Regions from separate parts of the Shewanella sp. BJSY2023SW001 genome, predicted to be linked through region 2. Evidence: riboswitches for the same ligand, from Rfam matches in the RefSeq annotation. Region 2 holds a riboswitch; the other holds the start of a gene.
The links. A riboswitch is a leader RNA that binds a small molecule or an ion and turns the genes downstream of it on or off. The one in region 2 is predicted to bind thiamine pyrophosphate.

Region 1 (15,565 bases), on a different contig from region 2:
CTCGGCGCTCGAGCCGGGCAACACTTCCTCCTTGAGCCGCAATTGAATAGTGCGGCAACCTGCCTTGAGTAAGGCTTCCAGCAATTCGACATCGGCCACGACCGGGTAGATACCCAGATTATGGGGCAGTGTTTTAAAGCCTTCAGCACTAACGCCTTTAACACCAACGCCTTTAGCACTAACAGCATCAGCAGAGGTTGGCGCTGCAAGCCAGGGGGCGCCGAGCACTTGGGCTGGGTTGGCCCAGGGATAATCCTCCAGCGGCCAGATGACAGGCATAAGCTCGGCGGCCAGACAAGCCCCGGGTCGACCTAAGGGCCCGGGACCACTGCCTACCCGATAACTCTGCGCCAAAGCGCCATTGATATAGGCCTTGGCCAGAATTAGCGCATCGGGCAAGATCCAGTCGTGGGCCAAAAATGCCGCTATGGCACTGGATAGCGTGCAACCGCTGCCATGGTTGTTGCTGGATGCTTGCCTTGGGCTCGCCAACACAAACCCCTGCCGTTGATGCAACCCTGAGCTGTGAGGCAAGTCTTTAAAAAGCAATAAGTCTTCTGCCAGACCGCGCGCGATCCCCGCCTCGAAATCCCCGCCCTTGGCCAAGAGATGGCAAGGCAGTTCGTTTGCCAGGCAAGTTGCCGCATCTTGCCAGGAAGGAAAGTCATGAATATCGCTGCGACTCAGCAACGCCAGCTCGTGAATATTGGGGGTCAGCGCAGTGGCGAGCACCGCCAGCGGCCGGTAATCGAGCCGCGCTGCGCCCGTTGCAGTACTCTTAGAGAGTGCATCGCCGCAACTGGCCACCATGACAGGGTCGACCACCAAAGGAACATCAGGCAGGTGCCGAGCCAACCAGTCACAAAGCAGCTGCAGCTGCGCTTGATTGGCAAGCAAGCCGATTTTTATCGCCTTGGGCGGTAAGTCTCCGAGCAGAGCATTGAGCTGCGCCAGCAACATCTCCTCGCTCACCGCCTCGGTTAGCGTCACTGCCACACTGCTTTGGGCGGTCAAAGTGGTGATGACAGAGCAGCCATGGCAGCCAAGATTACTCAAGGTGGCAAGATCGGCCTGGATACCGGCGCCGCCGCCACTGTCTGAGCCGGCTATGCTCCAGACTATCGGCCTTTTATCAGCCGCCATTTCAGGCTTCCTCTTCATAGCGTGTAGCCTCTGGCTTGGACTTGGACTTAGGCTTTGGATTGGGATTGGACTCGGACTTTTCGCCTACTGTTGCCGGTTGATACAGGGCGCTGCCAGCGGCCTTGAACTGCGCCGACATCCGCGCCATCCCTGCCTCGGCATCCAGTACTTCCAGCGGCTGTGCCGTCAATTCTTCTGCCTGCACAGGCTCGGTTTGGCGCTCTGCCGAGTCTGGCCCTGACGAATCCCCCGAAGCTAGCTGAGATGCAGACAAGGATGCAGCCAGAGACGCTGCATAGTCGCGTACATCCTGGGTGATTTTCATCGAGCAGAACTTGGGGCCGCACATGGAGCAAAAATGCGCCACCTTGGCAGACTCCTGAGGCAGGGATTCATCGTGGAACGCCCGGGCGGTATCGGGATCCAACCCCAGGTTGTATTGATCTTCCCAGCGAAACTCGAATCTGGCCTTTGACAACGCATTGTCGCGCAGCTGGGCACCTGGATGTCCTTTGGCGACATCGGCGGCATGCGCCGCAATTTTGTATGCAATAAGCCCTTGTTTAACGTCTTCCTTGTTAGGCAAGCCCAGATGCTCCTTGGGGGTCACATAACAGAGCATGGCACAGCCGTACCAGGCAATCATCGCCGCGCCTATGCCAGAGGTGAAATGATCATAGCCGGGCGCAATATCCGTGGTCTGGGGCCCCAAGGTGTAGAAAGGCGCCTCATCACAGTACTCAAGCTGCTTGTCCATATTCTCCTTGATCAGCTGCATAGGAATATGGCCCGGCCCTTCGATTATGGTCTGCACATCGTATTCCCAGGCGATTTTCACCAGCTCACCCAAGGTTTCCAGCTCGGCAAACTGAGCCTCGTCGTTGGCATCGGCAATCGAGCCGGGGCGCATGCCGTCACCGAGCGACAGTGACACATCATAGGCGGCGCAAAGCTCACAGATGTCGCGGAAATGGCTGTAGAGAAAGTTTTCCTTATGATGGCTCAGGCACCACTTGGCCATAATGGAGCCGCCGCGGGATACCATGCCGGTCACCCGATTGGCCGTCATGGGCACATAGCGCAGCAAGACCCCGGCATGAATGGTGAAGTAATCCACTCCTTGTTCGGCCTGCTCTATCAGGGTGTCGCGAAACACTTCCCAACTGAGATCTTCGGCAATGCCGTTGACCTTTTCCAGCGCCTGATAGATGGGCACGGTACCTATGGGCACAGGCGAGTTGCGTACTATCCATTCACGGGTTTCGTGGATATAACGGCCGGTGGACAGATCCATCACCGTATCGGCGCCCCAACGGGTGGCCCACACCAGTTTTTCCACCTCTTCCTCGATGGAAGAGGTCACCGCCGAATTACCGATATTGGCGTTGACCTTCACCAAAAAGTTACGGCCGATGATCATAGGCTCGGCTTCCGGATGGTTGATGTTGGCGGGAATAATGGCGCGGCCACGGGCCACTTCGCTGCGAACGAACTCAGGGGTTATCGGCGTGGCAACTATAGCGCCAAAGGCTTCTCCTTTGGCTTTGCGGGCCAGTTGCGGATCTTTGGCAAGCGCTTCGTTGGCCCGGGCCATATTTTCACGAATGGCGATATATTCCATTTCAGGAGTGATAATGCCGGCGCGGGCGTAATGCAATTGGGTCACTCGCTTACCCGGCTTGGCCCGGCGCGGTTTGGGCAAAGCGTCGAATCTCAGATGATCCAGCCCTTCATCCGCCAGTCGCTGCTGGGTAAAACTGGAACTGACCTCGGTCAGCTCTTGCGTATCATCACGCTCTAAGATCCAGCCCTGGCGCAGTTTATCCAGGCCCTGGCGCACATTGATAGCCGCGTTGGGATCTGAATAAGGGCCGGCACAATCATAAACACGTACAACGGGATTGGGTTCAAATTGCGCGCTGCCATCTTGGGTTGGTATTCGGGTGTCTGTCTGCCTGATTTGGCGCATGGCAACCTGAATATCGGCCCGGGAGCCCTGAACAAACAGCTTCTGTGAATTGGGATGCTGCAAGGGTTTAAGGTTATCGATAAAAGCCTGGGCGGCCTCTCGGGTTTGACGACGATTGGATTGACGATTTGACATAAGCAAGCTCACTCTTTTGGAAAATGAAATTGCTTGTCAGGAGAGTTGAATAATAAGCGGCGCAAGCTGACTGGTTAAACTCCTTGATTTGGAGTCTTCCTCCGGCGGTGTTGGCAGACTGACCTCGTGGTTTCAGGTCAGTTCAATGTCCGCTGGAGAAGCCAGATATCGCCTCGGCTCTTTAAAGCCTTTGGCATAGATTTTTGCTCGCAGTGGCTGCGGTAATGCTGCAGCTGAATGCTTGTTTCCTTCGCAGGTGCTAGCCTGATCAGGTTCAACGGATCCCGAATAAACGGTCTCAGCCCAGAGGGCACTCCGACAAGATTACTGCCGAGTATAAGCACAAGCGGAAGCGGGAAACAAGCCCGACAGCAAAACGCGCCGCAGAATCTAATCCATTAAAATCACAAGTTAATCATTTGAAGTTAATACAAATATTTACAAAAATCTGGAAACCAATCTATTTCCAATCAAATAAATTGATTGCAAAACTCACTTACCAAGCCGCTTTAGACGGCTGGCCACCGCCTCCTTGAGTGCTTTTTCCATCTCTGTCTGACCGCACTTAAATGGAAACCCCAAGTTTTCGGCGTAGGGATTGAGCGGAGTCGGCACCTTGACGACCCGATAGCAGGTATCACCATCCTTGACGATACGGTTAGGGTCGAGCGGCAGATCCAGACTGGCCACTTTATTGAAATCATCGGCGTCATTGACCCAAAGCACCTCCATCTCCCCATCCATTTCACTGAGGCTCTTGCGTCCCGTAGCCTTATCCGCATATTGCTGTGATAGCTGCTGCAGCGCCTGCTGTTGCGAGTGTTGCAATACTTTTCGGGCAGACTTTAATGCGTTTGAACTGAAGTCCAGCTGAGCTTGCTCTGCCGGCTGCGATTTAAAGTCATTTGCTCGCTCTGGCGCAGGTACGGCTGCATTTTTCGTTTCTTCAATGACGCTACCAATAGGTTTAACGCTTTGATCCCGAATCTTGGGGACGCTTTGCTCATTCAGGTTTTTAACTCTGTCTTTCCGAGGGTTTTGCTCAGCTTCTTGAACAGTTTCTTGCACAGCCACTTGTTCAGTCTCTTGCAGCGGCTCTTCGGCGGCCTGCTTTGGTGGCTCAGAACGCTTGCTTGAGTCAGCTTTTTTAACCTCTATCGCTTCTTTGGACTGGATTATTGCTTCTTCGGCCAAGGCTTCCGGCACTGGCGTTAACGGTTTGGGGCTGGGCTGACTGAAATAAAGATAGGATTGCAACGCCTTGGGTTTGGCAGGCTCTGTCACCACTCTTCGCCATTCGGCCTGCTGCCAAAACCAGGATAACCCCAGCAATAGCACTAAGTGCGCGGCTCCCGCCACGGTCCAACTACTGATGGCGTTGCCCTTTGCCTCAGCATCCCCCTGCTCTGCTTTTTTAGTCATGCCAACTTGCGCCAGGCATTGGGGTTGAACCCCAAGCTGTTGACTAAAAAGCGATTGGTCAAAGAAAGGGTCAATCGAATGTATTTGAAAATGGCTTGGTTGGCAGGAACCTGTGTTAAGGATTTCATCCAGATCAAGCTCAAAGGCAGCATCCCTACCCGGAATGCTGAAGCTCAAGCTTGCCATTGTCGCCGGGCTTTCGTCTCGGCTGGCAATCAATTTATCTGAATGTGGAGGCATAAGCCGCTGATTTATCTTTCGCCAAATGTAAACTCAGTGTTAGAGAAAACCCTCGGTAAAAAGTTCATTCCCTTGTTTGAAAAGCAATTTACGCTACAAACTCAAATCGATGGCTTCAAACAAAACAGGTAAAACCTTTGTCGAATAAGGCTGACGGGATCCTCTGAACAAAATAACTGTAAAAAGCGACTTGGAAGCCGAGCAACGAGTTGTTAAGGTGCAGCATTAGACGTTTGCAAAAAATGCAGATGATACGGTTTAAAGAACAAATCAATCTCAGCGAACAGCTGTACACTTTTATCTAGCCAGAGTGCCATAGCGCTGTTAGACTCACTTTCAATGAGGTCGAACCAGAGAGTCAATCATGCCCAACAGCAAAGTCCCAGCAGCCGAAGCCCAGTTCAATGGCCAGTTTTCCGCTGGATACAGTCTGAATGAAGAGATAGCCAATGCCGTCAGCCATGGTTTGGGGGTGATTGCCGGCATTCTGGGATTAGTGCTGATGTTACTCAAGGGCTGGCATTCGCTGGACACCATTCAGTTAACAGGTGTAACCATCTATGGCAGCAGTATTATCCTGCTGTTCCTCTGCTCGACCCTGTATCACAGCATTCCTCAGCCAGAGTGGAAACGGCGCCTCAAGATGCTGGATCACTGCGCCATCTATCTGTTGATAGCCGGAACCTATACCCCGCTGATGTTAATTACTTTGGCCGATGCCCAGGAAGAATGGGTACTGGTAGCCATCTGGTTATTGGCACTGGGGGGAATAGTGTTCAAGAGCTGCTTTATTCACAGATTCAAGGCGCTGAGCCTGATATTGTATTTGGCCATGGGCTGGCTCTGCGTCGCCGTGTTGCCTGAGCTTATCGATAACCTGTCAACTGCCGGGTTCAACTTGCTGTTGGCCGGAGGCCTGAGCTATAGCTTGGGGGTGATCTTCTACGCCACCAAGGCGATCCCTTTCAATCATGCCATCTGGCATCTATTTGTATTGGGCGGCGCCGTTTGCCATTTCCTGTGTGTTTATCTGACGGTGATCTAACGCAGGCGAATAGGCTTAACTCAGCGCCGCCCTAGAGAGACGGCTTCCGGCTTGCTGTGCCAACTCTAGTGCAGCTAGGCCGGAGCTCTTATCTCAGCCTGCCATTGATTAAATTCACTGAGTAACCTCCGAGCGGCGATACTATAGCCTCCACCCAAGTCTTGCCAAACAGCCGCAATACATTCCAAGGTACATAACCCGCCCTGGCGCTGATTGCGCCGTAACCGAAACGCTGAGCCCTGCTCTGCTTGCAGTTCGACTCTGGCAAGCGACTGCAGATAGGGGCTTTGGCGATACATCTTGCCGGCCTCCTGCCAGGTTGCATCGAGTATGACCAGCGAATTTAGCGGCTTCCCTAATTTCAGAGCAGTTTTCTGAACGGCTTCCTGAGTAGCGTCTTGAGGCAATGTTGCGCCCTGAGCCGGGCTTGGGTTTAGCTTTGAACTTGGGTCTGGAGTTACGTTTGGGCTTTCATTTGCAGCTTGAGTTCGCGAAATACTTTCTTCGGAAGTACTTTCTTCGGTTTGCGGATAGAGTAAGGCGGTTCGCCCCAAAGACAAGTGCTCCATTAACCAAGCATCCGGGGCTTTACGCGCCCACAGTACCCGCTTACACAGAGTCGGATAAGCATTAAGCGCCAGGGTGGCTGTATTACTGGCTCGATTCAGCTCTCTTTCATGGGTCAGCAGGATTATTTTCACAGGCAACAGCAGCTTAATGACTTATCGGCTAATGGAAATCCCGCGAGTGTACCACCAGCGCGTGCATACTGCCCGAGATATCCTCCAGCCGACCGGCCAGCAGATGTAATACGCCGGACGAAAATTCCACGACCCCACTCACCTTGAGGATCCTGGCGCTCAAATAAGCCTGTCTCTGGGCTCTGGCCGTATCACTCCATACCACCAGATTAACATTACCGGTTTCATCTTCGAGGGTGATAAAGGTGACTCCACTGGCGGTGCCAGGCCTTTGCCTGCCGACCACCAGCCCAGCCACAGTCACATTCTGGCCATGACGGCACTGCCACAAAGAGGTGGCGCTGTGACACTTGCCGAGTAACCCCTGTTCTCTGAGCAGTGCCAGAGGATGGCGTCCCAGGGTCAGCCCGGTACAGGCGTAGTCAGCCAGCAAGGCATCGACTTCAGTGACCTCAGGCAAGGCGGTTTCAAGGCGAAAATCGGCCTCGTCCGGCAGCTCAAACAAGGGCAAACTCTGCTGACGGGCGGCCAACTGCCACCTGATCTGATGGCGATCGCCCCCCAGGGTAGCAAAGGCATTGGCGCTGGCCAGCGCCTCCTGCTCACGCCTTGGCAGTGCCAGAGCAGCCAACTGCGACAAGTGAGTAAAGCCCTCGCCCCGACCCGCTACTATCTTGGCGGCGCTGTGCTCGGATAATCCCTTGACCAACCTGAACCCGAGGCGCAGTGCCAAGGAACCATCGGTTTGTCGCTCCAGTGTGCTGTGCCACTGGCTGAGGTTGATGCAAACCGGCAACACCTGGCCGCCATGATGACGAAGATCCTGAATAAGCTGTGACGGGCTGTAAAAGCCCATGGGTTGACTGTTGAGCAAGGCGCAGCAAAACGCCACCGGGTAATAGTGTTTGAGAAAGGCCGAAACATAGGCCAGGAGCGCAAAGCTGGCCGAATGAGACTCGGGAAAACCATATTCGCCGAAGCCGCGGATCTGGCTGAATATCTGCCTGGCAAAGGTGTCACTGTAGCCTCGGGCCGTCATCCCCTGAAGCAGCTTGTGTTCAAATTGCTCCAGCTCGCCACTGCGTTTCCAACTAGCCATGGCGCGGCGCAGCTGATCGGCTTCCCCGCCACTGAAACCGGCGGCGACCATGGCCAATTGGATCACCTGCTCCTGAAAAATGGGCACCCCCAGAGTGCGTGACAATACATTTTCCACCTCGGCCGAAGGAAAAGTGACCGACTCGATTTTATCGCGGCGGCGCAGAAAGGGATGCACCATGTCTCCTTGAATTGGCCCCGGACGCACTATGGCTATCTGTATCACCAGATCGTAATAACAGGCGGGTTTAAGCCTGGGCAGCATGCTGGTCTGGGCTCGTGACTCCACCTGAAACACCCCCATACTGTCGCCCTGCTGCAACATACGATAGACAGCCGGATCTTCCCAACGAATATCCGACATGGCAAAGGGATGAATGTGGCGGGAGATCAACTCGAAACATTTGCGGATCGCCGTCAGCATTCCCAACGCCAACACATCAACCTTTAACAGCCCCAGGCTCTCGAGATCATCCTTGTCCCATTGGATCACTGTGCGCTTGGCCATGGCGGCATTCTCTACCGGCACCAGCTCGGCCAATGGCCCGGCCGAAATCACAAAGCCGCCGACATGTTGCGACAAGTGCCTTGGAAAACCCATCAGGGTCTCCACCAGCGGCAGCAGCCACTGCCCCAAACCTTGTTGTGGCAACAGCTTGCCTTGTTGCAACTGCTGCTGCCAAGGCACTTGCGGATCGCGGCGATCGACAGCGCCTATCAGCTCATCCAGCCGTTGCTCGCTGAGCCCCAGAGCCTTACCAACATCTTTCATGGCACTCTTGAAACGATAAGTGATCACACTGGCGGCCAGGGCTGCACGCTCACGGCCATATTTTTGGTAGATATACTGGATCACCTCTTCGCGGCGTTCATGTTCAAAATCGACATCGATATCCGGCGGCTCATGGCGCTCCTTGGAAATAAAACGCTCAAACAGCATGTTGACCTTGGTGGGATCCACCTCGGTGATCCCGAGGCAATAACAGACCACAGAGTTGGCGGCCGAACCTCGTCCCTGATGCAGTATCCCTTGCCTGGCGGCAAAACAGACCAGATCATAAATAGTCAGGAAAAAGTATTCGTAATTAAGCTCGGCAATCAGCTTGAGCTCGCGCCGATACTGAGTCTGCACTTCAGGTGGAACCGCCTCGCCAAAACGCCTGCGGGCGCCCTTTTCCACCTCTTGTGCCAGATATTCACTGGCACTTAGGCCGCTTGGCACCAACTCGGCCGGGTACTCATACTTGAGTTCATCCAGACTGAAATGACACCGGGACGCCAGCTCACAACTCCTTGCCAACCAGGCTTGAGGGTGACGCCTGGCCATAGCAGTTATCGGCTTAAGCGCCATCTCGGCATTACCCGATAACAGCTTGCCGGCCATGGGCACGGCGCAGCCATGACGGATACAGCTGAGTACATCGTGCAACCTTTGCCGCTCGGCAAGATGCATCTGCACATTACCGGCGGCGACACAGGGGAGGGAAAAACAACTCGACAGCGCCTCACAGGCCTCGAGATACCAGGCCTCTCCGGGTTGCAGTTGCCGCTCCATCAAGAGATAAAGCGGCAGTGAAAACGCGGCTTTAACCCGTGCCGTCAGGGTATTCAACTGTGCCAGACTGCGCTGCTGCAGCTGCGTCAGCCAAGGGGTTTGCTGACTTGGGCTTTGGTTGCCTATTCCCTGGTTTTTAGAGTTCTGATGATCGACATTCTGCTGACCAAGACTCTGGTGCTCAGTGCTTTGCAAGTCGGCTTGCACCAGCAACTCGCTCACAGATGGCGGCCGCCACAGGCAAAAGCAGCCGCGGTCAATGGCCGCAAAATCATCTAGGCTTAACCGATACTTGCCCTTATCGGCCCGGCGCCGCCCTTTAGTTATCAGAGTGCTGATAAGACCATAGCCCCGGCGATTTCTTGCCAGCAGCACCAGGCAGCCTTCCGGCAGGTGGAATTCGGCGCCGACAATCAGCTTGATACCGCTTTTTTTGGCGGCCTCATGCGCCTTGACCACACCCGCCAGAGAGCACTCATCGGTAATGGCGATGGCCTCATAGCCCAGTTTGGCGGCCTGCTGCACCAACTCATCCGGGTGGGAAGCCCCGCGCAAAAAGCTGTAATTGGAAATAGCATGCAATTCGGCGTACATCAGCTGAACCAAGCATGAAGAAAGAGCCCATTAGCGGTGCGGAACAGCCAACACAGACCGCCGCTCTCCTTATGATGGGCAAGAAAATAATCCCGGCAGGGAAAAGGCCCTGAATGCCAGGGGCTCTGTAACCTTTCCGGCCCCCTAAGCAGCTCCACGGCTTCAGGAGCAATGGCTTGCGGCTCTTGCAGCAGCCAAAGAGGCCGCAGCGCCAGCGACGGCTGAACGGGCGGCCTTGCCGGTGGCGGCCAGCGAGTCAGGGGAGTCGCTGTACTGGCCAGTTCAGGCATGGGATCGGCCGCCAACACCAAAGAGCGCACCTTATGGTTACCTAACCTGGCCTGTAATCTGGCGAGTAATTGATTGGCATCCTGCTGCTGCCCTTCTCTGGACTCGGTCAACTCTCGACTGCCCTGCTGCTGCGACACAAACTGCTTGGCTCGCAGCTCAATATCGACGACCGGGCTCGGCAGTTGCAATCCTTCCAGCTGTAAGCGGCAGAGCTGAGATAGTCCCTGCAGTTGATATTCCCCGAAGGGATAGTTGAGTGTCAGTTGCAGCGCCGGGGTCTCTGGCTCGCGAAACTTCAGCCACAGCTCCAACTGTTGCACCGCCAACTGCCTGATCCGCAAATAGGTTGCCAATTCCCCCAGCAGTTTTTGCAATGGAAACAGCAATCCCTGAACCCACTCAACATCATGCAGCAAGGTCAACCTGGCCTGAAACTGTTCGGGTAACTCATATCCCTTGCGGCAACAGGGCAAACGCCCCTGGATTTGTGCCAGCAGCTGCAGCAAACCTTGACCAAAGCGCCGCCCCAACTCGGCAAGGGGTAAAGCATCAAGCATGGCTAGAGTCGTCAGCCCAAGCGCGCCGAGCCGCTGCCGTTCCTCTTGGGTCAATGGCAGCAAATCCAGTGGTAAATCCGGCGGTAAGCCGTGATGCACCTTGAGGCGCCCGGCTTTTTCAGCTGTGGGCGTGCTCATGAAGGCAGCTGATACCGCGCTGATGCCGACGTGAGTATGCCGCGCCAATATCGCCGCATCCAGCGGTCTGTGTGCCAGCACCAATGAACATTTCAGACCATAGTCGGCGACTTTGTTGAGATAAGCCTCGACAATGGCGCTCAAACTGCCAAACAGTTTGACCATGGACCCCACTTCCAGCAACAGGGTATCTGTAGGCCAGCGCGCATCGGCCGCACTTTGAGCCGCTTGTTCGGTAAGCCCGGATAACAACGGCGGCCAGACTCTGGCGCTGAAATCATAGCTCCACTGACATAACCAATCCCGCAACGCCTCGCTGTCCACCTCCTGCAGCGGCCAAAGTTGCAACTCTCCGAGCAGCGACTGAGCGCTGCCGATACTCATCCCAGCTGTAACGCCTTTTGCTTGAGCGGCGGGACAGGCCGAATGTATAACCAGCTTCCGGCTGTCATACAAGGCCATGGGGACTTGGGGATCAAAAGGCTCTGACGCCGCAGCGGTTGGCACTGCTTTGGGCTGATTTTGGGTTTGGAACTGAGTTTGAACGCGTATTTGAACCTGAGCCGCACCACTGCCTGTCATACTTCCAGTCATAGTGTCGGTCATAGTACCTGTCACAGTGTCGGTCATAGTACCGGTCATAGAACCGGTAATAGTGCCCGCCATATTGCCCAGCATAGCCAGGCGGTAACGCTGATATTGCAGCAATAGCTGTGGAAACCAGACTCCCATCCATACCTGGGGCATCTCAGATAGCCTCTTGACTCTGAGCAGTATAGCTTTGAGCGGCTTGGCTCTGTGCCGTTTGAGAATTGGCCGGTTGCGGATTAGCGCTTGGGAAAAGCCCCGCGGGTTTATTTGACTCTTGCCGTGCCGTCCAGGGATTAGCCGCGCATTCATTGGATGCAGCAATCCTTGACTGCGCCATCCCCCAAGGACCATGAAGCACAGTGCTATGAAAACCAGAGTTGTGAAGACCAGTGCCATGTAAACCAGAGTCGTGAAGCACAGGGCCATTGGCCTTGCGGCCGGAATGGTTTGGCTCAATTAAATCTGTTGAGTTACTTAAACTATGATTGAGACCCGCCTTGCCGCTTCTCAGGGTTACCACGCCCGGCTCGACATGGGGCAGTTCAAGCGCCAGTGCCGGCAAGCCACGCAGATGCAATTCAGGGACGGGCCAACCACCGCGACGCTTTAAAATTTGCAGCCTGGCGGTATTAACGCCAGCCGCGCTGATAGCCAGCTTTAGGGTAACAGGATGATTACTATCGGCCTGAGCCATAGGCAACTGGCAAATTCCCAGCGCCTTGCCCTGCTCTGCGGCAAGTTGCAACCTTCTGGCCTCACTCAGTGTCAGCTTGTCCAGCCAAGCCAGCACCAAAGAACAGGCGCCGCTGCTCAACCCTTGCTCCATGGCCCAGAGCACCTCTTTACGCTGGGTTAACTCCAGCCACAAAATACGCTCGGCGGCAATACCGTGCTGGGCAAAACTCTGTGCCAGCGGCTGCAGTGGCGGCGCTATCAGCATTATCATGGCATCTCTGGACTCATCCCCTCTAAATTGATTTCTTTTGGACTGATTTTTTGCGGACTGACTTGTTGTCGAATGATTTATTTCAGAATGATTTCTTTCGGAATAAGAGCCACACTGAGCCGGCAGTAAATAACGCATCAAAGGCAGCAACAGGCTGAGTTCCCCGTGCCCAGGAGATTGGCTGAAGAGTTCACAAATACCCTGCCTTGGCCACCCTGCATCACTGAGCTGCGCATCCAATGCTTCAAAACCACTGGGATACCCCAATGTTTTGCCCTGACTGCCCGGCCCCAACCAGAGATCCCGGCGCTCCAGCAGGCTGTTCAAGGCCTGAGATTTTGCTGAATTAGATTTTACAGAGTGAGTTTTGGCTGAAACAGGCATGAAAAACACCGATACTGTATTTTTATACAGTATAACTAACTTTAGCCAACTGACAAGTCGTGCTGGCGCCAAAGCCTTAACCCGAGATAGAATAAATGAGAATGATTATCGAAACATATTCTCGACTTCAGCGAATAATTCAGGAGCGTGCCTTGCTGCCCTTTTCCGGCCTGTTTTCCCAACTCCAATGGCGACTGTTTGGCTATTTTGGTGTGTCATTACTGCTTATCCTGCTGCTCGCCAGTGGTATTGAAGCCATGCTGCTAAACCGCCTGTTACTGCTGCCCCAGCAGACCCAAAGCCAGTTACAGCAACTGGCCGATGAGGCCAACGACTATATCGTCAGGGGCGATATTACGGGACTGGCGGATTGGGAGGGACGGCAGGCATTTGTACTCTATGTGCTGGATAGCGAGCAACAGGCGGTGAGTCAGCGGGAAATGCACCCGCACTTTGTTTACAAACTCAATTTCCTCAAGCAGTTGCAGCAGCCTATGGGGGACAGGGTGCAAAAACCTTTGATAGGCCTGCCACTACGCAATAGCCTGGAGCCGGACAATCCCCTGCTCTTGGTGGTGCAGCTCAACGCCTCTTTACACCCGGCGCAGCAACTGGATAAAAGCCTCTGGCTTATCCGTATCCTGGTAGGACTACTGGTGCTCTTGTTGTTCAGTCGTCTGTTGAGCCGCTATCTGATCCAGCCGCTGAGTTTACTGCGCAGTGCCACCCGTCAGCTGGCACAGGGTCAACTCGATACCCGGATTGCCGGCCATTTTTCGATAAAGCAGCCGGAGTTTTTCCAGTTGGCGACCGACTTTGACCATATGGCCGAGCAGCTGCAAAAAAGCATTCAAACCCAGCAGCGGTTACTGAGGGATGTCTCCCACGAACTGCGCACTCCTCTTGCCCGGCAGGAGCTGGCCTTACACCTGTTGGAAAATCGCTTGGGGGAGGAACATCAACAACCGCTTGCCAGGCTAAGACGCCAGGGCGAAGAGATGGCGCAATTGATCAACACCATTTTAGACTTCAGCCGCCTGAGCAACGGCTTCATCAAGCTGACGGCAGCGCCTTTTACCCTGACAGAATTACGCCGCTCACTGCTGCAGGATCTGGAGTTTGAGTCTGGCCCCAAGCAAAGCATAGTCTGGGCACAGGCCCCCATTGATGAGCAAACTTTGCATACCGATATGGCCTACTTGAAGCGGGCGCTGGAAAATGTCTGTCGCAATGCCCTCAAATATGCCGGTGAAACCTGCCGGGTGGAAATCCAGGTATCTCAGTTGGGTGACGACAAATTAGGTGATAGCAGGCTGCAGCTGAGTGTCAGCGATGATGGCCCCGGGATCCCCAAGGAGCAACTGGAAGCCTTGTTCAACCCTTTCACCCGTTTGGATGAAGCGCGTCACAGCTCTCAGGGAGGTTATGGGCTGGGATTGGCGATTGTGCGCCAGTGTATGCAGCTCCTGGGCGGCTCGGCCCTAGCGGTCAACCGGCCTCAGGGCGGTTTGAGCATATTGCTTGAGCTGCCGCTGCAACTGCCAAGCTGCAGCGAAGCCCAACTTAAGTCTATCGCTTAAGCGGTAAACTTACGCACCTTCTTCAGTGCCATCTCCTGTTTAAGGCGAGAGAGATGCTCGATAAATACCTTGCCGTGCAGATGATCGATTTCATGTTGCAGCACTATGGCCAGGAAATCATCACTGTGGAGCGTCTGGGCTTGGCCCTGGCGATCCAGATAGCTGACAGTGACCGACTCGAAGCGTTTTACCTTGGAGCGATAACCGGGAATGGACAAACAGCCCTCTTCACCGATAAATTCGCCGCTGGACTCAGTGATCTGCGGATTGATCAGCACCAAAGGTTGATTGCGCTCTTCTGAGATATCAATGACGACTATTGCGTGTTCACTGCCCACCTGGGTCGCGGCCAAGCCGATACCATCGTCTGTGTGATACATGGTTTGCAACAGATCATCGATGAAAGGCTGCACGGCTTCTATTTCGGTGACAGGCTTGGCTTTACGCTTGAGCCTGGGATCGGGAACCGTCAAAATATCCATAATTGCCATAGGGTTATATTCTCAATTTACTCGACTTGGCGTTCAATGGGCGCCATTATGGCGAAAAAGCATCAAAAGGCAAACCTTGCGTGTGCAGCGAAGAGCCGCCATGACACTTTTGCCAAGTGAGTAACCTCCGCTATGGAATGGTATTATAATTTGCGCCAATAGCATCAGGAGCCAAGATGACCCCGGAAACGAGCGCCCCGCCACGAAGTCCAATGCAGAAGATTTGGCACATAGTTGCACTGATCCCCGAAGGTCGGGTGGCAAGCTATGGCAAGATTGCCGACTATGCCGGCTTGCCCGGACGGGCACGCTATGTTTCCCGGGCACTGAAACAGGCGCCGGACAGCCTGGCACTGCCCTGGCACAGGGTTATCAACAGTCAGGGGAAAATCTCCTTTGCCAAGGATACCCAGGCGTTTCAACTGCAGATGAGCCTGCTGCGCAGCGAAGGCGTACCAGTGAACCAAGGCAGAATTGCCCTGTCTGAATATGAGTGGCGGCCGGATATGGCCACTCTGGTCTTGTCCATGCCGTTTTAACCACAGGAGACTGCCTTTGATCCGTTCACTTCAACTCTTTGTACTGTTACTGCCCTTGTCGCTATGGGCGCAGACCAGCCCCCTGGCACCCCATACCGCCGAATATCAGGTCAATTATGGCGAAATCAATCTCGGTGGCGCCCGTT
Region 2 (15,565 bases):
GGTGATTTGCCTTGCCTGGCTCCCAATACAGCGCCTGAGCCAACTTCATGTTTAGGCTCATGTTTAGACTCATGTTTAGAATCATGCTTAGAATCATGTTTGCGCTCAGGCAGGCCAGAGAAGCTGTTGCGATTAACAAAGGCATTATGAGCCGCGCTTGCGATCTCGGCCGCGCCTTTGGATGCGAGTAACTGCTGCCAGTTGGCTTGCGGCGCTTGTTCGATAAAGCGGCTCAGATATAACCCCTTGTCAGCGCTGACCCAAATCAGCCCTGGTGCCAAATTCGCCTTCTCGGCAACCCGCCAACATGCCAGTTCGTTGTTTCTGTCGCAGATACGGTCTGAGCCCGGGGAATTGACTCTCAGCACCAATAACTCGCTGCTGGCTTGCAAGAGCCAGTTTTGGTTGCTTAGCCCAAGGGTGAGCGGCTTGGCCCCCTCAAGCGGCCACAACTGTAGCCGCTTGAGGGCGGCGTTGAGCTCGCAGCTCAAACCTTCACCCAGACTGGCCTCAAGTTCTGTCAGCGGTTTGCCTTTCATGCCGCGCCGCTTTCAAGCTGTGAGGAGTCGCGACCGCGGGATTCCTGGGCTCTGGCGCGCCAGATAAAGTATCCGGCTACCGCCATCCCCACGTAGAGCACAAACAAGAGTGAGGTCAACATCAAGCCCTTGCTTAAATAGAGATAGATGGACACCAGATCGATAACCACCCAATAGAGCCAGTTTTCCAGCACTTTGCGCGCCACCAGAAAAGTCGTCATCACAGCAAAACAGCTGGTTGCCGCATCCAGGTAGGGGAAGGCTGCCTGAGTGAAAGTCGCCATCATATGACCGACAAACAGAGACACCAACCCAGTCAACAGAATCAGTACCAGGTGCCGCTGCCAGGGCCAGGAGGTCACGGCCACTCCTTGATGGTTTTCCCCACCCCGGCGCCAGAGCCAGTATCCGTACAGCGCCATCGCCATGTAATAGACGTTGAGCACTGACTCCATCAGCAGCGCGACTTTCCAGAACAGCACAGTGTAGATGGCGGTGCTGGCAAAGGCTGCCGCCCAACACCAGATATTGGCTTTCATGGCCAGCAGCAGATAGGCCAAGGCCAATACCACGGCTACCGCTTCCCAGGCGCCCATGCCCTGGGCCTGAGAGCCGGCCTCGGCGAGCCAGTGCCAGAATTCACTCATGGGTTATTCCCTGTGGCCCAAGTTCAGCTCACCACCGATAAATTTACAGACAAACACCGCCTTGCCAAATTTCTCGTGCGCTGCCTGCATCTCGGTGGCCAGCATGGCCATCACCTCGGCATAATCACCGCACACCTGAGTCGCCATGGCATTGGTGGTTCTCTCTATGTTGGCATAACTGTCCAGGCGCTTGATAAACCATTGAATAGGTTCCAGATACTCATCGTGGAGCGGATACATGCTGATTTCGGCAGTTAACTTCATTTTACATCTCCTGTAATGAACCGGGGCGCTGCAACACGCCCCGGCCGACAACGGCTTATGCCATCAGATAAATTTGACGTTGAAGGTCACACCAATCTGGCGTGGGTCCCCGTAGCGGATATATTGCTTCTCGGCCCAGTTTTGATCCGGCTCATTGCCGAAGTAGAAACCGCGCACGCCGTATTTTTCATCGAACAGGTTGCGGCCCCAGAGGTAAACCGACCACTTGTCTGCCTCATAGCCCAGCTTGGCGTTGACCACTTGATAGTCTTCAGAGCGGGAATCATTGCTGTCTGAGTAGTAGAACGCACTCTTGCCACTGCTGTTGAGGTTGGCAAACCAGCCCATGTCATTGCGCCAGGTCATGCCGAGACTATAGGTCCATCTCGGCGAGTGGGCCAGTTCCCGGCCGCTGAGATCCACAGGGTTGCCATATTTATCCTGATACAGGTAATCACCGTATTCTGTCTGCAGATACCCAAGGCTGGTGTAGAACTGCAGTGAATCTGTGGGATACCAGTTGGCTTCCAGCTCGGCGCCATAGTTATTGGAGCTGCCGGCGTTTTCGGTGAACAGAATAAAGCGCTGGGGATCGACAGGATCCTGCAGTGAGGCCGCTACCTGCTGATCTTCCCTGTCCATAAAGAACAGTGCCAGACGGGTATCCAGCAAGCCATCGGCCCAGCTGGATTTCAGCCCCAGTTCATAGTTGTAGAGGATTTCGGTATCGAACTCTTTCTTGTCGGCCAGCTCCTGGGGCAGCGTCATATTAAAACCACCGGCCTTGTAGCCTCTAGCTATCCGAACATAGGCTTCATGGTGTTCAGCCAGCGCCTTGGATAGGGCGATATGGCCGCCCCACATGTTTTCCGATGGGCTAAAGGCATCACCATTGCTGTCGCTGTAGTCACTCTCACGTCGCTCGATACGAGCACCGATAGACAGGCTGTAGCCCGCCCCCAGATCTGAGTCCAACTGGGCAAACACCGCATAGTTACTGGCGCTGTAGCGGGAAGTCAGCACTTCATCCGGCCCGCCGTTGTATTCAGAGTAGAGATCATTGTCCTCATCGAGATCCATAAAATAGAGCCCGGCCAGCCAGTCGGTGCTGCCGCCGAAAATCCGCCCGGCCTCGTTGGAGCTGAATCTGAACTCCTGTGACAGAGTGCGCCGCTCGCCACGCTTATCCCAGGTGTAATCGTACTCACAGGGTGCGCCGCCGCACTCTTTTCCGGCCCAGTAATCCGGGTTGGCCCAGTCACCGTCGTAACCGTGGTGATGATCTGTGGCGGCATAGCTTGACAGGGACACCAGCTCAAAAGCCTCAAAGCCGGTATAACTCAGCTTGAGGCTGGAACCCGTGGTGCGCTGTTTGTCGACGCCCGGCGCATCGGTAATGGTATCGAAGCCGTTATTGTCCAGAGTCCAGGCATCATAACCATTGTCAAAATCGGCGTGCAGTAGAGTGAAGTCTGCCTGCAACTTGTCGGTGGCGTACCAGCGCAGCTTGATACGGCCGCTGAATTCATCACGCTCATTGGTATCGTCACGGCCCAGATACAGGTTGTCGCGATAACCGTTCTGCTTGTGTTGCTGCAGCGCCACACGATAGAGCAGCTTGCCGGAATCTGTCACTGGGCCGGAACTGAAGCCGCTGAAGGTTTGCAGATTATCATTACCGAGCGAGACTTCGGCGCCGTGCTCGAATACGTCTGTGGGATCATTGCTCTTGAGATAGATAAGACCGGCCAGGGCATTGGCGCCATAGCGGGTGCCCTGAGGGCCACGCAGCACTTCAAACTGCTGCAGATCGTACAGGCTGGAAACGCTGCCCAGCCCGGAGAGATCGATATCATCGATAATAAAGCCCACAGAGGAGTTGGGCGCTCCCTGGTATTGCTCCTGCTCACCGACCCCGCGGATCTGGAAGTATCTTGGCCGGGAGCTGGCACCTGACCAGTTGAAGTTGGCTACGTTACCCAGCATATCTTCGAAATGCTCGGCGCCTTGATCTTCAATGCGCTGCTCGTCGATAACAGTCACGCTGGAGGGCATCTTCTCCAGCGTCAGGCCACGAAAGTCGCCGCTGACGACTATCACTTCCATGGCTTGTTGCTCATCTTGCTTTTCAACGCCGGGATTATCGGCGGCATGAACGGGTGCCCACAGCAGCATCTGAATGGTACTGGCGAGCAGAGTAGGTACGGTAAACTTGGACATAGGACCTCAAATATTCACAGTTTGAGATCCGGCAATAAGAAAGCGAGTTGAAAGTGCACGAATTGTGGCCCATTCCTACGCCGGTACTAGCCGGATCAGGTTCTAAGGGTTCGTCATACGACATCTCAGTCAACCGCAATGCGGTAAACACCCCTTGGCGAGGGCCAGTATACACGAGTTACCAACAAAAGTGAGCCAGGTTGCCAAATTGTATCTGGGGGGATAAAAAACCGCCCACACCAATAGTCCCGTTCGTTGAGCATCAACTGGAATAATGGTTCGGGCGGCAGTGGTGCCGAGGTTGCAACTTTTAGTTTGAAAAGGCCTCGCGCACATAGATCTCAAAACGACTGGCAGTCGGATTCGGCGCCACGGCGCTCACCTGCAACTGCTGTTTACCATGCAGCTTGACCGACTTCCAGGACACACCTTCATCATCCAGGGTATAACCGCTGGCGTCATACCAGGTGAATTTGTACTGAACACGCATATCGGTAGCGACTTTGCTGCTGATGGTGGCAGTGCCTCTGAGCAAGCCGCCCTCGCCTCTTGCCATCAAGTCACCGACACTCACCGAGCGGGCAAAGCTGCTGTTGTCGATGCGACTTTCACCGGTCGAGCTGGCATACACCCCGGCCGTATGGTTGGCGCAGCCTGCCAGAGCCAGCAGGGTTGCTGCTATTACCAAGACTTTTTTCATCTGCCAATCCCTTATTCTCAATCAATCAAAAAGTGTGCCCGGGCGGTTGCAATCAGCTGCTTGCGGTTGGTCTGCCAGCAGTCGATATTGACATTGGCCACTCGCCGTCCCTGACGGGTTATTCGGCACTCGGCGAAACTATCCTTATGATAACCGGCACGTAAGTAGTCGATGGAAAAATCAACCACCTTAGGCACCTTACTGGTTTGCATAAACACCATAAGCTGGATGATGGCCGACATCTCCATAAACCCGGCTATCACGCCGCCATGAATGGCCGGCAGTACCGGGTTACCTATGTTGTCATCTTTGGCCGGCAAGCGAAACACCAGCTCATCGCCAAACCGTTCTACCAACATGCCAATAAAGCGGGCGTAGGGAACATGCTCAAGTAAATGACTGAAATCATTGGTTTCTGTCACTTTGGCAACTATGCTTTTTACATCCAGGGATGCCTTGGGATCTGTCATTTCGTCTCCTCACCCATCAGTGCCTTACGGAAAGTGTCCCCAATCATTTCAGGGCTTATCCGCATAAAGGAGCCAACCGCATGGGCGATGGGGTCGTCTATGCTGTCCTGATAGGCGATGGCCCGGGTAAACGCGACGCTGGATGACAACTTATAACACTCGGCAAAACCATACACCGGCTTGTGGGGCTCGGCGGGCTTCATATAGTCGACCCGCAGATCCAGAGTCGGCGAGATCTCCAGCGAACCGTATTTGTCCTTGATGGCACAAACCACGGCGCAGCCACTGGCAGTATCCATCAAAGTGGTGATAACCCCACCATGGATAACTCCGGTTTCAGGGTAACCCACCAGCTCGGTGCTGTAAGGCAACTCTATCAGTACATGGTGTTCACTGCCCTCATGCACCTTGAGCCCGAGGCGACGGCACTGGGCCAACTGGTTGACAAAACGGCTCGCCAGGGTCGTCAGCGGGAAAAACTCCGGATTGACTTTCATGACGCTGAACTCACCATAGGCCCCAAGGCTTTACCGCCAAGCAGATGCATGTGGATGTGGAACACTTCCTGGCCGCCATGCTCATTACAGTTAATGATTAAACGATAGCCGTCCTTCGCGATCCCGGCTTCGGCGGCCAACTTGGCGGCCACTGTCACCATACGGCCTATGGCCTGCTCGTCGGAGGCCTTGGCGTCATTGACTGTGGGGATCAGATGATTGGGCACTATCAGCAGATGGGTGGGAGCCTTGGGATTGATATCCCGAAAGGCAGTCACCAACTCGTCCTGATACAGTATGTCCGTGGGTATTTCACGGCGAATAATTTTGCTGAATATGGTTTCTTCGGCCATTTTGCCACTCTCCGGTGTATCGGTTCAGACTCGGCCCAAGGGCCAAATCACTGTGTTCTTGGCAGTATAATACCATTCGGCCCAGAGATGTAATCGGCCGCGGCGATTTGCCCCCCAAGCCTGTTAAAACTCGGCAAGTAATTGCCGCGGCCTGGCTTTTTTGGCAGCATTGTCGCCATGCTCAGCCGGAGATGAACCAATTTGGCTCCCGGCACTCGCCAACGATTCATACGGATATCAGATGATCAGTTATCAGATTTGCCCCATAGATCCACACGCTCACCTGTTCGAGGTCAAAATCACCATTCAGGCTCCGGCCCCGAGACAGGAACTTTGGTTGCCATGCTGGATCCCAGGCAGCTACATGGTTCGCGATTTTTGTCGCAATATCATAGATATTCAAGCCTTTGATGAGCTGGAGCGTCCACTCAGCATTACTCAGCTCGACAAGCAGCGCTGGCAGATAAATTCCAATGCCGAATCACTGCAACTGCGCTACTCGGTTTATGCCTGGGATATGTCGGTGCGCAGCGCCCACCTGGATCAGACCCACGGCTTTTTCAACGGCAGCAGCGTCTTTCTTGCGGTGGCCGGCAAAGAGCTTGAGCCGCTGGAGCTGGAAATTCTGCCTCCCAAAGAGGAAGCCAACTGGCAACTGGCAACAACCCTGAGTCGAATCGAAGGTGAAGAGTGGCAGTTCGGCCGTTTCAGCGCCGCCAACTATGATGAGCTTATCGACCATCCGGTGGAGATGGGCACTTTTACCCACGGCAGCTTTGAGGCCTGTGGCGTGCGCCATGATGTGATACTGACAGGGCGTCACCGCTGCCACATGCCCAGGCTGCTTGACGATCTCAAGGCTATTTGCGAGAGCCAAATCCGCCTCTTCGGTGAAGCGCCGTTTGAGCGCTACCTGTTTATGACTCAGGTATTGGGCAATGGCTTTGGAGGGCTGGAACACAGAGCCTCCACCGCCCTGCACTGCTCCCGCAAAGATCTGCCGCTGAGTATGGAGATGCCGGTCAATAAGGATTACCGCACTTATCTGTCGCTCTGCAGTCACGAATACTTCCACAGCTGGAACGTCAAACGCATTAAGCCGGCCAGCTTTATTCCCTACGCGCTGGAAGCCGAGAGCTACACCCGTCAGCTGTGGGCTTATGAAGGCATCACTTCCTACTATGATGACCTGATGACACTCAGAGCCAACAGGGTTTCCAGTGAGCAATATCTGGAGATGCTATCCCAGACCATGACCCGGGTATATCGCATGCCGGGCAGGCAGTTGCAGAGCCTGACAGAATCAAGCTTCAACGCCTGGACCAAGTTCTACAAACAGGATGAAAACGCCGCCAACGCCATCGTCAGCTATTACACCAAGGGAGCTTTGTTTGCCCTGTATCTGGACTTGACTCTGAGACTGGAAACCCAGGGAAAATACACACTGGATAACCTGATGCAAAAGCTGTGGCAGGCCTTTGGCAGCCAGGGGATAGGCACTGAAGATGACTCCCATCGCCGCCTCTATGAGGAGCTGCTTGGCCGGGATGCCAGCGCAGAATTTGCCTTTCTGGATAATACCCAAGAGTTGCCACTGGCGCCCCTGCTGGCGCAATTCGGAATCGAGATGCAGCTTCGCAGTGCCCAAGGCGCTCAGGATCAGGGCGGCGGGGATGTTGAGGGGCAAAAAATCGGCTTGGGAGCCCGCTACAAGGCTGAAGCCCTGGGATTAAGGATTGTAAGTGTGACCAACGGCAGCGCGGCTCACAGCGCCGGGCTCGCGGCTCAGGATTTGCTAATCGCCGCCAATGGTCTGCAGGTCGGCGCTCAATTTGAAAATGAACTGCAACAATATGAGCCCGGCGATAGTCTGGAGTTGCACTTCTTCCGCCGTGATGAGCTGATGACAGGCCTGCTGCCTATCAAACCGGCGGCAATAGATACTGTGTCACTCAAGCTCACCGAACCAGCCAAAGCCAAGGCCTGGCTGGGTTAAGGAAGGTGCGAACAAGTCCCATGCGTGCTCTGCGTCGGCTTACAGGCCTGGATGCAAGGCGTGGTTCGCAGCAAATGGCCCTAGTCCTTTGCAAGAAGCATAACACAGCAGGCAGGCCTGTAAGCCACGCCCTTTGGGGCTTTCACAGCAACCGGCTCTCTACGTTATCCGACTTCGACAGGCCCCGGCATGCCTTCAGTCAGATGCCTTGAACGCCAATTGCTGTGTAAGCCAGAGTGCCGCGAGGACTTATTCGCACCTTCCCTAACTCTCGGCCACAGCGGCCATCAAGTGACGCTGGGCCCAGGTCATCACCTGGGCCCGGTTGCTTAAATTCAGTTTGCGAAATACCCGCTAAAGATGGTTCTTGACCGCAGACGGCAACAGCAGGCATTCATACTCCACCCTTTTGGGGATACCACTTTGCGACCGCGACTCCTGGCGACCTGTTTAAGAATCTTATAGCCCAAGGCCAACGCCACTGTAACCAAATCCAGCAACAGAGTGTCGACATCACATCAGTGTCCATCTATCGGGAGATAAGCAGGACAAGCGTATCAGAAACTCCTGCGGCCAAGGGATATTCATCAGCTCGGTCAACAGAGCAGTTCTGGAAACCACCAGCCAGTGCATCACCTTGAACATAGGTTGCCCTCAGCTAAACACCCGCGAAATTTGCATTAACGAAACATAAGCATCAAATCAGACAGCTGCTTGAAACGGAAGTACAGATCTCTGCCAAAAAACTCAAAATGAATAAGAGTTAACTGAACAAGCGCCGCCCCAGGCATTAACATAAAGGGGTAAAACAGATCTGGGGGATCAAACATGGAAACAAATACTGCGGGCGAAGTGCGCCTGTCTCGCTATAAGGCCTGGGATCTTCCCACTCGCCTTTTTCATTGGATAAACCTACTTTTGGTGCTGCTGATGATGACCATCGGCGGGATAATGATGTTCAAATCTAACTTTGGGATCAGTGGTCTCGATGCGAAAATCGGCTTAAAGACACTGCACGTCTGGATAGGTTATGCCTTTGCCATCAACCTGGCATTCAGATTGTTGTGGGGATTATTCGGCCCCATCAAGGCGCGTCTAGGTAAACTACTCCCAAAGAAAGGGGAATTGGCAGGCTATCGCGCAGCCCTCAAGAAAGGCGAAAATCCACAATATCTCGGCCATAATCCGGCAGGCAAACTGGCGGTTATCGCTCTGTTTGGTCTGCTGACCCTGATCATGGTGACAGGTTTAGTGCGAGCCGGTACTGACATCTTCTATCCACCACTGGGCGGCATGGTTCAGGAATATATCGCCGCGGATGGGGTTGAACCTGCCAGTCTCAAACCCTACGATGACACAGGCGTTAATCCAGACAAGGCTGCAGCGATTAAGGGCGCCAAAGGCTTGGCAGGGAAAGTCCATGTCTACAGCGTATATCTGTTACTTCTCTTGGTATTGCTGCATATAGCCGCGGTGATCCACGCCGAGCGTAAGCGTCAGCCCGGTATTATTTCAGCTATGTTTTCCGGCAATAAATATCTGCCAACAACGCCGCTGGATAAAGACTGACAGTGATATGGGCTCACCACACAGAGCCAGAGATAAGCACAAGCCAGAAACAATAACGCCGGCATCAAGCCGGCGTTGTCATTCGTGCGATATGCGCTTACTTCAGAGTGCTTTCCGAAGTACGGCCGTCATCGTGGCAGCTATCGCAGGTAGGCTTCTGACCTACGTTCATGTCATGGGGAGCGTGGCAGTCAGCACACATCAAAGCGCCATCGTGTGGCTTGTGTACCGCGTCCATTTCTGCCAGCGAACCGTGACAGCTCTGACACTGTTCAAATTCATAGGCGCCATCAGCTGAAGGGGAACCATCGGCATGACAGCTTTCACAGCCACCCATATCCGCGTGGAAATCTGACAGTTTCTGATCTTCTGCAAAAGCAGATGGTGACATGGCCAGCGCGGCCAAACCGGCACCGAACAACACACTTAAGAGTTTCTTGCTCACAATAATATCCTCCGATGATGACAGTCGAGCAAAGGTTCTTATGTCAGGTATGACCTTTGTCTCACTATCAGTAAATAGCACGACTTGGATTAACTTAGCCAAGCTTTTGCCAATTGGCAAACTAATTCTGAGTCGCCGCCACTTTAACAACTTGCGCAAAAGCAAAATGTGCGCTGAATCATGTAACCATCGGTTAATTACGGAATTTTACATTTTGTTTACCTATAAACATCTGTATCAATAAGCGTTTCAAGCGCATAAAAAAGGAGACCAACAGGTCTCCTTTAGAGAAAGTATCGCTGAATTATTAGCGGTTTCTCAGCGCTTCAATACGCTTTTCAAGCGGTGGGTGACTCATAAAGAGTTCAGTCATTGAACGCTTGCCATTGATACCGAAGGCCGACATATTGGCCGGCATGGCACCGGTTTCCGGCCCGGTACGCAGACGTTCAAGGGCCGCAATCATCTTGTTCTTACCGGCAAGGCGAGCGGCACCTTCGTCGGCGCGGAACTCACGAATGCGGGAGAAGTATGCCACCACAATGGATGCCAGAATACCAAACAGCATATCCAGCACAAATACCACAGCCATGTAAGCGATAGTGCCCAAGCCTTCACCCTCTTCATCGTTGCTGGCAACAAAGTTGTTGACGATACCGGCAACCACGCGGGCGGCGAAGATAACAAAGGTGTTCACCACGCCCTGGATCAGGGTCAGTGTCACCATGTCACCGTTGGCCACGTGGCTGACTTCGTGCGCCAGTACGGCTTCGACTTCATCGGCGCTCATACCGTAAAGCAAGCCTGTACTCACGGCTACCAGAGAGTTGTTTTTACTTGGGCCTGTAGCAAAGGCGTTCAGTTCAGGCGATTGGTAAATAGCCACTTCCGGCATCTTAATCCCGGCCTGCTGCGCCTGACGGGCTACGGTCTCGAGCAACCAACGCTCTGTGTTATCACGGGGCTGAGTGATCACCTCACAACCCATAGTTTTCTTGGCCATCCATTTGGAAATCGCCAAACTGATAAAGGCGCCACCAAAACCGAAGATCGCCGCAAATACCAGCAAGCCACCCATGGTTTGAGTATTGACACCCAAAATAGACATGACAATCGATGCCACCAACAGAATGGCAAGGTTAGTCAAAATCAATAGAAATACACGCTTCATATCAGCTCCTGTAAGGTACCCTTGTACCGGAATTGCGTCATTGCAGACATAATATGTCCACTTGGCGGGAATTCAAGAGGAAAAAGGTAAATTATTGTTTAGCTTTCTGCCTAAACGCCCCGGCTACGCAGAGGAAGCAGTCTAGGTAGAGTTGATTAAATCAAACTTAATCAATTGCCGAGTGCGGCTTTTTAACGCGACCAAAAGCACCTGTGGCGATTGTTGAGTGTAAAGGCTTTTTGTTACCATCAAGCAACGCAAATCAATCTGAAGGACAGCGACGATTATGACAATAAATACCCTGCTGCTCAGCAGCTCCCGCGCTGGCGATACCCCCTACCTGGAACATGCCCTGCCCTATATTGAGCCCATGGCAGAAAAAGCCCGCAAGTGGATATTTATCCCTTATGCCGGTGTCAGCATGAGCTACGACAACTATCTGGAAGCCGTGGTTAATGGCCTGGCACCATTGAGGCTGGATATCTCCTCTATCCATCAACATGGCGACCCCAAGCAGGCCATTCGCGATGCTGACGGCATTCTGGTTGGCGGTGGCAACACCTTCCACCTGTTGCATGAGTTGTACCGCTACGACCTGCTGCATCTGATCAAAGAGGAAGTCGCCGCCGGCAAACCCTATATCGGCTGGAGTGCAGGCTCAAATATTGCCGGCCTCAGCATACGTACCACCAATGATATGCCTATTATAGAGCCGCCATCATTCAGTGCCCTTGGCCTGCTGCCACTGCAAATCAATCCGCATTACAGCAACTACAAAACGCCGGGGCATAATGGTGAAACCCGGGCCCAGCGCTTGCTTGAGTTTACTTGTGTCGATCCCAAGACGCCGGTACTGGCCATCCAGGAAGGCAGCGCCCTGTTGCTTAAGGACAATAAACTGAGTCTTTTGGGAGATAAGGAAGCTTATCTGTTCAGCGGTGTAGAGCAGGAGATCCCCGTGCCTGTAGGCAGTGATCTTTCCAATCTATTGAGCTAAAAAAACCTCGGCCCCACGGGGCCTTGCTGCTTTTTAACTCCAGGGCTCAAGCATGCGCTTTGGCCAGCAGAGGGCTCAAATCCAGGTGCTGAGACATGGCCTCGGCACTGGGATGAGCCAGATGCGGCACCACTCCCAACAGCGGCGCCTGCATCAAGTCTTTAAGGCTGGCCAGGTTTTCATCGAAGCGACTCATATCGGCTTCGGCGCGGTTGGCGACCCAACCGGCGATTTCAAGTCCATCGGCGCGGATCACCTCCTGGGTCAACACCGCATGATTAAGACAGCCAAGCTTCATTCCGACCACCAGAATCACGGGCAGAGCCAGTCCCTGCACCGCTTCCGATAAGAAACGCCCCTCCCCCAAAGGCAAACGCCAACCGCCGGCCCCTTCTATCAGGCAGAAATCAGCCATGGCAAACTGGGTAAAATCCAGCGCCGCCAGTACCGCCTCTGGGCTGATATCCAGGCCGAGATCGGCGGCAGCAATATGAGGGGCAATCGCCGGCTCAAAACTGAAAGGATTTACCTTGTCGTACTGCAGTTTCAGAGTGGATTCATCCATCAAGGCCAGGGCGTCCGGGTTTCTCAGCCCGTAAGGAGTGTTATGGCAACCCGAGGCCAGAGGTTTGACCCCCAAGGTTTTCAAGCCATGCTCGACTCGTGCCTTATGCAGCAGAGCGGCTCCGACCTGAGTCTTGCCACTGTCGGTATCTGTACCTGTTACAAAAAAAATCATCGCTGAACTACCCCTACAGCCAAAACATCAATGGTTATTTTCGAGCCTGAACCATTACTATCCTGTATGTCAGCGGCAATCCCTTGTCCGTTCTAAGGACCTCGGCCTGCCCGTTAAGTGTATGCCAAAAACCCTTTCCCTTGAGCCCGGCGCCTGAGTTTTTGTCTGCGCCGACTGAAGCGCCGACCCCCTTGATGGAGTAAAGCAATTCCCTGAGATTGGCAAAGTGGCACTGGAAGGTGCGGCTTTGCGTGTGCAAGCTCTGCCAGGGATGCTGGCCCAGCGCTTGCGCCAACATATCCTCGGCTGCAAACGCCTTGACTCGCAGCCCCAGCGTCTGTAATTCGGGCAAACTGCCGCGGGCTACTATGGCAAGGCGCGCCGAGCCGCCCGGGCGCATAACCCGAAAAATCTCTGCCAAGGCGGCCGGAATATCGCCGCACCACTGCAGCGCCAGATTGGAATAAACCGCATCAAAGCTGTTGTCGCCAAAGGGAAGCTGCTCGGCATCGCCACAAACAGCCTGATAATAGGGGAAGTTTCCCTTCAGCTGCTTGAGCATTCCGCTGGCGATATCCAGGGCGGTCACGCTTTGGGGGCCGAGCGTGGCAAAAGCCGTGCCCGGACCTGCACCTATATCCAGCAGTTTTCCTGAGTGTAGGCAATCGTTCCAGTCAAGTAAGGCTTCGGCCGTCAGACGCTGCACCTTATTGTGGCGCCCATAAGCGCTTGCCGCCTTGGAAAAACGCCCGGCGACGTCACCAAGCGGCACGGATTGCACCAGGCCTGTATGATTGGCCAGAGGCTCATGACTCATGTTGCTCATGCCATCAGCTCCGCCAGTGCCGAGGCCAAGGCCAGTATATCCTGCTCCCTGTGCTCGGCGCTCAGGGTAATACGCAGTCTGGCACTGCCTTGGGGGACTGTGGGTGGCCGAATCGCCCCCACCAGGAAGCCGCGTTCCAAAAGCCTTGCCGCCAGCGCCATACACCTGCCACTCTCTCCCACCAACAGAGGTTGAATTGGCGACTCAGATGGCATCAAGGAGATCCCCGCCGCTTGGCAGCTGCGGCGAAACAAAGCGATATTGGCGTTGAGGCGCTCGAGCAAAGGCTCTTGCTGGATCAGCTCCAGAGCCCCGTGCACGCCCATACAGCAGGCCGGTGACAGCGCGGTGGAATAGATGTATTCACGGGCATTGGCCACCAGATAGTCTATCAATTCCTGCGAGCCCACAATCGCCGCGCCCTGACCACCTAGCGCCTTGCCAAATGTCACCAAGCGGGCAAATACCGGCAAGGGTGAAGACTCAAATAGGCCGAAGCCGTGGGCATCATCGAGAATAAGCGGGCTGCCGTGCTCTTGGCACAAGTGGCTCAATTTACCAAGCGGCGCCCTGTCGCCATCCATGCTGAACACGGTTTCGGTGAGCACAGCGCTGCCGGGATGCCGGGCCAAAAGCGTTGTGGCGGCCGCCATATCGTTATGGGCAAAACGCCGTATTTTGGCCTTTGAGTCGCGCAGACCATCTATCATGGAGGCGTGCACCAATTTGTCGGCAATCACTGTATCTTCGGCGCTAAACAGGGTTTTCATCAGCGCAGTGTTGGCGGCAAAACCACAACTGAACAGTAACGCCGCTTCTGCACCGAGTGCCCGGCACAGACCTTGTTCCAGCTTGAGATGCGCCTCGCTGTAACCTGAAACCAGAGGTGAAGCGCCGCTGCCGCAGCCATAGAGAGTTGCCCCCTTGGCAAGCGCAGAGATGACCTTGGGATGACGGGCCAGGCCCAGATAATCATTGGCGGCAAAATCCAGCAATGGTTTGCCACTATCTGTTGCATGGGCAACAGGATGCAATAGTCGCTCACGGCCGGGCGCTGCAGCGAAGCAGCGCCTTTGCCTGAGCAAGCCGCCGCGCGCAAGCTCCTCACGGCGGTGGGCCATTTTGTCCAGCAATGAGGTCAAGTTACAGGGCTCCGGCGTCGTAAAACTGTCCCTGAGCCTTGTTATTGATAGCCTCTGCCTTGGCCGCGACGCGGGCTATTTCGGCGCCCTCTTCCTCGACCGTGGCGGCCTTGCCTTGCTCCGGGGTCAATCCCAGACGGCGGAACAGGCTCATATCGTCATTTTCTTCCGGGTTGGCGGTGGTCAACAGCTTGCACCCATAGAAAATCGAGTTGGCCCCGGCAAAGAAACACATGGCCTGCAGCTCATCTGTCATATTTTCACGCCCGGCCGACAAGCGAACCCGCGACAAAGGCATCATGATTCTGGCCACGGCTATGGTGCGCACAAACTCCAGTGGATCCAGGTCGTCCAGGCTATCCAGCGGCGTACCGGCCACCTTGACCAACATATTGATAGGCACAGAGTCGGGATGTTGCTCCAGATTGGCCAACTGCTGCAGCAAACCCGCCCTGTCGGTGGCCTGCTCGCCCATGCCGACAATCCCGCCGGAGCACACCTTCATACCGGCGGCGCGCACATTGGCCAGGGTGTCCAACCGCTGCTGATAGGTGCGGGTGGTGATGATGTCACCATAGTATTCCGGCGAGGTATCCAAGTTATGGTTGTAGTAATCCAGCCCGGCTTCGGCCAGTTCGTTGGCCTGGTTTTCGCTGAGCATACCCAGAGTCATACAGGTTTCCATTCCCAGGGATTTAACCTCCTGCACCATCTGCTTGAGATAAGGCATATCGCGCTCATGCGGGTTACGCCAGGCGGCTCCCATGCAGAAGCGGGTCGCCCCGGCTGCCTTGGCACTTCTGGCCTCTGTCAGTACCTTTTCCATCTCCAGCAGACGCTCTTTTTCCAACCCTGTGTCGTAGCGGGCGCTCTGGGGACAATATTTACAGTCTTCCGGACAGGCCCCCGTCTTGATTGACAACAGACGACTGACCTGAACTTCATTGGGATTGAAATGGGTTCTGTGCACGCTGTGGGCACGAAACAACA

Region 1: another riboswitch for thiamine pyrophosphate. It lies ahead of thiC (phosphomethylpyrimidine synthase ThiC); the one in region 2 lies ahead of ACMHXH_RS08770 (TonB-dependent receptor).

What each region holds. Positions count from the first base shown of each region.
Region 1 is NZ_JBKORF010000011.1:13,223-28,787, reverse strand. It holds gene thiE (thiamine phosphate synthase) at 1-1,143, opposite strand, end outside; gene thiC (phosphomethylpyrimidine synthase ThiC) at 1,145-3,247, opposite strand; TPP riboswitch at 3,476-3,575, opposite strand; gene ACMHXH_RS01850 (hypothetical protein) at 3,740-4,669, opposite strand; gene ACMHXH_RS01845 (hypothetical protein) at 4,694-4,897, shown strand; gene trhA (PAQR family membrane homeostasis protein TrhA) at 5,274-5,954, shown strand; gene ACMHXH_RS01835 (tRNA-uridine aminocarboxypropyltransferase) at 6,029-6,655, opposite strand; gene ACMHXH_RS01830 (error-prone DNA polymerase) at 6,684-9,902, opposite strand; gene ACMHXH_RS01825 (DNA polymerase Y family protein) at 9,902-11,635, opposite strand; gene ACMHXH_RS01820 (hypothetical protein) at 11,637-12,752, opposite strand; gene ACMHXH_RS01815 (ATP-binding protein) at 12,962-14,389, shown strand; gene def (peptide deformylase) at 14,386-14,880, opposite strand; gene ACMHXH_RS01805 (MGMT family protein) at 15,057-15,419, shown strand; gene ACMHXH_RS01800 (DUF3108 domain-containing protein) at 15,439-15,565, shown strand, end outside.
Region 2 is NZ_JBKORF010000036.1:127,311-142,875, forward strand. It holds gene ACMHXH_RS08755 (phosphotransferase) at 1-539, opposite strand, end outside; gene pnuC (nicotinamide riboside transporter PnuC) at 536-1,186, opposite strand; gene ACMHXH_RS08765 (hypothetical protein) at 1,190-1,450, opposite strand; gene ACMHXH_RS08770 (TonB-dependent receptor) at 1,514-3,670, opposite strand; TPP riboswitch at 3,726-3,835, opposite strand; gene ACMHXH_RS08775 (YcfL family protein) at 3,981-4,370, opposite strand; gene ACMHXH_RS08780 (PaaI family thioesterase) at 4,388-4,840, opposite strand; gene ACMHXH_RS08785 (PaaI family thioesterase) at 4,837-5,337, opposite strand; gene hinT (purine nucleoside phosphoramidase) at 5,334-5,690, opposite strand; gene ACMHXH_RS08795 (PDZ domain-containing protein) at 5,932-7,686, shown strand; gene ACMHXH_RS08800 (hypothetical protein) at 8,200-8,331, opposite strand; gene ACMHXH_RS08805 (cytochrome b/b6 domain-containing protein) at 8,515-9,255, shown strand; gene cctA (tetraheme c-type cytochrome CctA) at 9,353-9,700, opposite strand; gene htpX (protease HtpX) at 10,008-10,871, opposite strand; gene pepE (dipeptidase PepE) at 11,158-11,868, shown strand; gene bioD (dethiobiotin synthase) at 11,915-12,604, opposite strand; gene ACMHXH_RS08830 (methyltransferase domain-containing protein) at 12,642-13,433, opposite strand; gene ACMHXH_RS08835 (aminotransferase class I/II-fold pyridoxal phosphate-dependent enzyme) at 13,430-14,575, opposite strand; gene bioB (biotin synthase BioB) at 14,577-15,565, opposite strand, start outside.